2 regions of the Shewanella sp. POL2 genome follow, and region 1 is predicted to be linked to the other one. Evidence: predicted binding sites of a transcription regulator. Region 1 holds the regulator's gene; the other holds the start of a gene.

Region 1 (3,652 bases):
CGCCTTCGTTCTCTCTGTCTTCGTCATCCATCAAAATAACCATTTTGCCTTGACGAATATCCTCGATGATCTCTTCTATACTGTGCAGCGCCATTGTAGGACCTTTATGATTTTACTGTTGTTATGAAATTCTATACCTAAGTGAGCTAAGTGCCAGTGCCCTAACGCACAAAGCCAGCACGGGCTAACATTTCCATGGTCACCCCACCGCCTTGGGTTTCTTTAGTATCAAAGCGCATTAAACGCTCTAAATAGCGGGCGATTAAATCCACTTCAATATTCACCTTATCGCCGGCTTTCAAATCCACCAATGTGGTTTCACCCGCGGTATGGGGCACTATGGTTAATCGGAAACGATGACCATCGACTTCGTTTACCGTTAGGCTCACACCATCGATGGTGATAGAACCTTTATGAGCAATATAACGTGCCAGCTCCGTAGGCGCCGCTAACCAAAACTCAATCGCTTGGCCCCGCGCCAAACGCTGCTCTACGGTGGCAATGCCATCCACATGTCCGCTGACCATATGTCCGCCTAAACGTGTAGTTGGGGTGACGGCCTTTTCAAGATTAACCTTAGTGCCGACTTTATAGTTAGCAAAGCCTGTGAGACTGACAGTTTCAGCCGACACATCCGCCACATAGCCATCGGCTAATTGCTGCACCACAGTCAAACACACACCATTGGTGGCGATACTGTCGCCTAAACGCACATCGCTTAAATCCAGTTTGCCACTGGCGACCGTCAAACGGATATCATCGCCTTTGCGTTCAAGCTTTCGCAGCGTGCCAACGGCCTCAATAATCCCAGTAAACATGGTTAACTCACTTATTCGCTAAAGATGGATTGAACGTGAGCCTTAAGGTGAAACGCTTATCCGCGCCCACTTTACGCTCATCGACCAGTTTGAGGGTCGGAATATCGGCCATCATTTGATAATCGGGTAATTCGAGTAGATTACGTCCCTGTGCCCCAAGGATTTTCATCGCTTGATATAGCACTAACTCATCGGCTAATCCCGCGCCGATAAAGGCACCTGCTAAGGTCGCGCCCGCTTCGATAAGCACCTGATTACAGTTTTTGCCTAAATAGCTTAAGAGTGTGGGCAGCGAGATGCGACCATCAATCGCCGGTAATTGAAGACAAGTCACATGGGACGGCAACTGCGCCATAAAGGCTGGCGAGTATGGCTCAGTTGAGACTAATAAAATCGGCGATTCAATCGCAAGCAAAGCTGCCTTAATCGGCATGCGGCAGCGACTGTCTAAAATCACCCGTAGCGGTTGTAAAATTTGCGCCTCACTCAATAGTGAGTTAAGACTGCCAAGCTCTGAGTAGCGCACATTGAGGGATGGATCATCGGCCAGTACGGTTTCAATCCCAGTGACCAGTGCGCAGGCGCGCAAACGTAAGCGCTGCACATCGCGGCGAGCTTCGGGGCCTGTAATCCACTTAGAGACACCATTGGATAATGCGGTTTTACCATCGAGACTCGCGGCAAGCTTTACCGTCACCCAAGGTAGGCCCGACTCCATGCGCTTCATAAAACCAAGATTTAAAGCATAGGCCTCATCGCGATGTAAACCGACATCCACTTGAATGCCCGCATCGCGCAGCATTTGAATACCGCGACCACCGACCTGAGGATTGGGATCTTCAACCGCCACCACCACACGTTTTACACCTATGTTGATCAACGCCAAGGCGCAGGGCGGCGTACGACCATAATGGCTGCAAGGCTCTAAGGTGACATAGGCGGTCGCGCCACGGGCAAGCTCGCCAGCCATGCGCAGTGCATGCACCTCGGCGTGGGGCTCGCCGGCTTTTTGATGATAACCTTCACCGACAATCTGATTATCTTTTACGATAACGCAGCCCACACTGGGATTGGGGCGAGTGGTATAAAATCCTTTGCGAGCCAGTTGTATGGCTCGGCTCATCATCTGGTTGTCGAGTTCTGAGCAATTCATATAAACCCTATGAAATCTTGAGGAAGCGTACCGAATGCAGCGCAAAACGAGGCTCGAACCCAAGCACTAACCTAAGATAATCCACCTTACTTTTGCAGTTTCGCAATCGCCTCTCCAAATTCGGAGACATCTTCAAAGGCGCGATAAACCGAGGCAAAACGAATATAGGCAACCTTGTCTAGGCTCATTAACTGTTCCATCATCAAGTTGCCTATCATCTCGGATGGCACTTCACGCTCGCCAGTCGCCCGCAGCGTTGACTTGATTTTACTTAAGGCCTGCTCGATTTCATCCATGGACACGGGGCGCTTTTCGACCGCGCGTAACATACCTGCTTGCAGCTTTTCTTCATCAAAGGGTTGACGCGTACCATCGCGTTTAATCACCCGTGGCATGACTAATTCGGCCCCTTCGAAGGTAGTAAATCTTTCATGGCATTCGGTGCATTCTCGGCGACGACGCACTTGATGGCCTTCCGCCACTAATCGGGAATCGATCACCTTAGTATCTGTCGCGCTGCAAAATGGACAATGCATTGAGCCTCCTGCCGTGAATGGAATAAAGCCTATGGCTTTCGCTGTATCTAGCTTAAACCGAGCGGGTTTAAGTCTACGATTTTAGCAATAAAAATGGCCGCTTAATGCGGCCATGGGATTTTATCCTATTTATCGGCTGAGGTTAACCACCTAAGAGTGACACCCTAAGCAGTTGTGAACTCAGCCGCCATATCTGGATAAATTAACGAATTAACCGTAAACAGGGAAACGGGCGCACAGAGCCAATACTTGGCCTTTTACGCGCTCGATGACCGCTGGATTGTGAGCATCGTCGAGGATGTCACAGATCCAACCGGTTAACTCTTTCGCTTCAGCTTCTTTAAAGCCACGGCGAGTGATCGCAGGCGTACCGATACGTACACCAGAGGTCACGAATGGAGAACGTGGATCGTTTGGCACAGAGTTTTTGTTTACTGTGATGTTCGCGCTACCTAAAGCGGCATCGGCTTCTTTACCCGTCAGGTCGCGACCGATTAAGTCCACCAGCATTAAGTGGTTGTCAGTACCACCAGAAACGATCTTGTAACCGCGCTCTAAGAACACTTCAACCATGGCTTTAGCGTTCTTAACCACTTGTTGTTGGTAAGCTTTGAACTCTGGCTCTAAAGCTTCTTTGAAGGCTACCGCTTTACCTGCGATAACGTGCATCAAAGGACCGCCTTGACCGCCTGGGAATACCGCAGAGTTCAGCTTTTTGTATAACTCTTCATCATCGGCAGCAGACAGAATGATACCGCCACGAGGACCGGCTAAGGTCTTGTGAGTGGTTGAGGTCACAACGTGCGCGTGTGGCACTGGGTTTGGATACACGCCAGCGGCGATAAGACCCGCAACGTGTGCCATGTCGACAAACAGGTAAGCACCGATTTTATCTGCGATTTCGCGCATTCTTGCCCAGTCAACGATGCCAGAGTATGCAGAGAAACCACCGATCATCATCTTAGGCTTATGTTCAACCGCCAGACGTTCCATTTCGTCGTAGTCAATTTTGCCTGATTCATCGATGCCGTAAGGAATGATGTTGTACAGTCTACCGGAGAAGTTAACAGGTGAACCGTGGGTCAAGTGACCACCGTGAGCGAGGTTCATACCTAAAACGGTATCGCCTGGTTTTAACAATGCCA
Region 2 (3,652 bases), on a different contig from region 1:
AGTTTATTAAACCTTCCGAATTGATTGAGTTAGTCGATAACACCGACCTCATCTGCAAAGACGCCCTTGGGATCACTTATAACCCGTTAACAGGGATTTTTAAGTACACATCTAAGGTCGATGTAAACTATATGATAGCAACGCAAAAGGCAGATTAAGATGAGTTTAGCTGAGGTTAAAGGGGTCTTATTCGACCTTGATGGTACCCTTGCCGATACCGCGCCGGATCTGGTTCAGGCCCTTAACCTCAGTTTGTCTGATGTCGGTATTGCAGCAAAACCCTTTGCAGACATGCGTAGCGCCGCCTCCCATGGCAGCTTTGCCTTAGTCGATGCGGCCATTCCAGGCGCAGATGAAGTGCTACGCACCCAAGTCCAGCAAGGACTCCTTGCCCACTATCAAAGGATCAATGGCGACCATTGCCAATTGTTTGAAGGTATTTCCCCTCTGCTTGACTGGCTCGAGTTATGCCGCGTGCCATTTGGAGTCATCACCAATAAACCTGCCCGCTTTACTCGTCCCCTGTTACATAAACTTAAGCTCAGCTCGCGTATGCCAGTGATGATCAGCGGCGATTCGACCCGTTACCCTAAGCCCCATACCGCACCTATGTTATTAGGCGCGCAGCAGTTGCAGTGCAAGCCACAGCAAATCCTTTATTTAGGCGATGCCGAGCGGGATTTACTCGCAGCCCAAGCGGCGGGCATGCTCGGCGGTGTAGCGCTGTGGGGATATTTGGGCGAAGACGATACACCCGATGCATGGCCTGCCTATGCACAGTTTACGACGCCTTCGAATTTATATTCGGCACTAAGCCAAGCGTTAACAAAATAAGCACGAATCAGGATTCTTGCTGATAGCTATTAATAGAATTAACGCTATGGGTCAATCCCCGCGATCGTGATCGCTGCTTATTTTAGCGATCGATCACACTGCGGGATCGGAATAAAAATTCGCCATATCAAACGCACGCTAATCTCAATTTGAGCTACAGGGTTAGTCATTACTAACGCATTTTTTTATCCTCAAGATATCCACAAGATACCCCCTAAATTGAGACTTGCAAATAATAGCAAACCTCACTATCTTGTATCTCAGATTATTTAAAACACCATATCTTGTGTATAGGTAGCAATCAGACACACTAGAAGTTCCCCGCTAAATCGACTATTTTCACCATAGTCAACAGTATTAAGGGTTTTCAGGTTGATTGTTTTACAAGGAAACGTACGGTGACTTAGTTCACCTGAACAGATATCAGAACCAAGGCCTCTCTTCAATGAATAGCAATATGACAGTTACAAAACGCTGTGGTGCACGTGAGACAATTGATCTCGACAAAATACACCGCGTAATTACTTGGGCAGCCAAGGGGTTAAAAAACGTTTCTGTTTCTGAAGTTGAACTTCGCACGCATTTACAGTTTTTCGATGGGATCCCAACCGAAGCTATCCACGAAACGATCATCAAATCTGCGGCGGATTTAATTTCCCCTGAGTCACCCGATTATCAGTTTCTGGCTGCGCGTTTAGCCGTATTCCATTTGCGTAAGAAGGCTTTTGGTCAGTTCGAGCCACCCAAGTTATATGACCATGTCACTAAGCTGGTAGAGTTGGGTAAGTATGATATGCATATTCTGCAGGATTACACCCGCGAAGAACTCGATATTATGGATACTTATATCGACCATTGGCGCGATATGAACTTCTCCTACGCAGCCGTAAAACAGCTTGAAGGTAAGTATCTGGTTCAAAACCGCGTCACCCACGAGATTTATGAGAGCGCCCAGTTCCTCTATATTCTGGTGGCGGCCTGTTTGTTTGCCCGCTATCCAAAGGCAACGCGTCTGCAATACGTCAAAGATTTTTACGACGCAGTATCGACTTTTAAGATTTCACTGCCAACGCCTATCATGGCGGGAGTGCGTACGCCGACTCGTCAGTTTAGCTCATGCGTACTGATTGAATGTGGCGATAGCTTGGATTCAATCAACGCGACAGCATCATCTATCGTAAAATACGTGAGCCAACGCGCTGGTATCGGTATCAACGCTGGTCGTATCCGTGCATTAGGAAGCCCAATCCGTGGTGGCGAAGCCTTCCACACGGGTTGCTTACCTTTCTACAAGTATTTCCAAACTGCGGTGAAATCGTGCTCGCAAGGCGGCGTGCGCGGCGGTGCAGCTACCCTCTTCTATCCTATTTGGCACTTAGAAGTTGAATCGCTGCTAGTACTGAAAAATAACCGTGGCGTTGAAGATAACCGTATCCGTCATTTAGACTACGGCGTGCAACTGAATAAACTCATGTATCAACGTCTGATCAAAGGCGAAAATATCAGCCTGTTCAGCCCATCGGACGTACCCGGTCTTTACGATGCCTTCTTTGAAGATCAAGCCGAATTTGAGCGTTTATATCTGCAATATGAGCAAGACAGCAGCATTCGCAAAAAGACATTAAAAGCGGTGGATCTGTTCTCACTGATGATGCAAGAACGTGCTTCAACGGGCCGTATCTACATTCAAAACGTGGATCACTGTAACACCCACAGTCCATTTGACTCAAAAGTTGCACCGATCAGACAGTCTAACCTCTGCCTTGAAATCGCTCTGCCGACTAAGCCATTGAATAACATTGACGATCCAAACGGCGAAATCGCCCTTTGTACACTGTCGGCATTAAACCTGGGGACAATTACCGATTTAGCGGAACTGGAGCCATTAGCTGATTTAGCCGTGCGAGCCTTAGATAACCTGCTGGATTACCAAGATTATCCAATCAAAGCGGCGCAGATTTCGTCGATGAACCGTCGTACCTTAGGGATTGGTGTTATCAACTTCGCTAACTATTTAGCGAAGAATGGTATGAAGTACTCCGATGGTAGCGCGAACAATCTGACTCACAAGACCTTTGAAGCGATTCAGTTTTATCTGCTCAAAGCGTCAATGAATCTGGCGAAAGAAAAAGGTGCGTGCCCATTATTTAATGAGACCACTTACGCTCAAGGTATTTTACCTATCGATACCTACAAACGTGACCTAGATAAGATTTGCAGTGAGCCATTGCATTTAGACTGGGAAGCGCTGCGTAACGACATTAAAGAATACGGTTTACGTAACTCGACATTGTCTGCACTGATGCCGTCTGAGACTTCATCACAGATCTCAAACGCCACCAACGGTATCGAACCGCCACGCGGCTTGATCAGTGTCAAAGCCAGTAAAGATGGCCAGTTAAAGCAAGTGGTACCCGATTTTGATGAGCTGAAATACAACTACGAGCTGTTATGGCAAATGCCAAGCAACGAAGGTTACTTACAGCTTGTGGGTATCATGCAAAAGTTCGTTGACCAAGCGATTTCGGCCAACACAAACTATGATCCAGCGCGTTTTGAGGGCCGTAAAGTCCCAATGCAGACCCTGCTAAAAGACTTACTCAATGCCTACAAGTTAGGTGTAAAAACACTGTACTACCATAACACTCGCGATGGTGCATCGGATCAACACGATGACATTACCAACATAGAGAAAGAAGATGACGGCTGTGCTGGCGGCGCTTGCAAAATCTAATCTTCAATGTTAACGGTTGCGGGATCCCAATGGGATCCCGACTTATTGGAATACTCGTACCATGACCTACTCTACTTTTTGCCA

What was found. The regulator NrdR, encoded in region 1, represses ribonucleotide reductase genes. The targets are predictions, from matches to a motif close to AAACACNANATNTNGTGTTT.
Region 2: nrdA (class 1a ribonucleoside-diphosphate reductase subunit alpha) is a predicted target of NrdR. The motif match lies at 1,107-1,126, and genes of this name have one in related genera.

What each region holds. Positions count from the first base shown of each region.
Region 1 is NZ_AKZL01000009.1:53,943-57,594, forward strand. Features, by position in the region: gene ribBA (bifunctional 3,4-dihydroxy-2-butanone-4-phosphate synthase/GTP cyclohydrolase II) at 1-94, opposite strand, end outside; gene SHEWPOL2_RS03850 (riboflavin synthase) at 162-818, opposite strand; gene ribD (bifunctional diaminohydroxyphosphoribosylaminopyrimidine deaminase/5-amino-6-(5-phosphoribosylamino)uracil reductase RibD) at 826-1,971, opposite strand; gene nrdR (transcriptional regulator NrdR) at 2,058-2,507, opposite strand; gene glyA (serine hydroxymethyltransferase) at 2,718-3,652, opposite strand, start outside.
Region 2 is NZ_AKZL01000031.1:45,277-48,928, forward strand. Features, by position in the region: gene ubiG (bifunctional 2-polyprenyl-6-hydroxyphenol methylase/3-demethylubiquinol 3-O-methyltransferase UbiG) at 1-158, shown strand, start outside; gene SHEWPOL2_RS10415 (HAD-IA family hydrolase) at 160-834, shown strand; gene nrdA (class 1a ribonucleoside-diphosphate reductase subunit alpha) at 1,280-3,568, shown strand; gene nrdB (class Ia ribonucleoside-diphosphate reductase subunit beta) at 3,630-3,652, shown strand, end outside.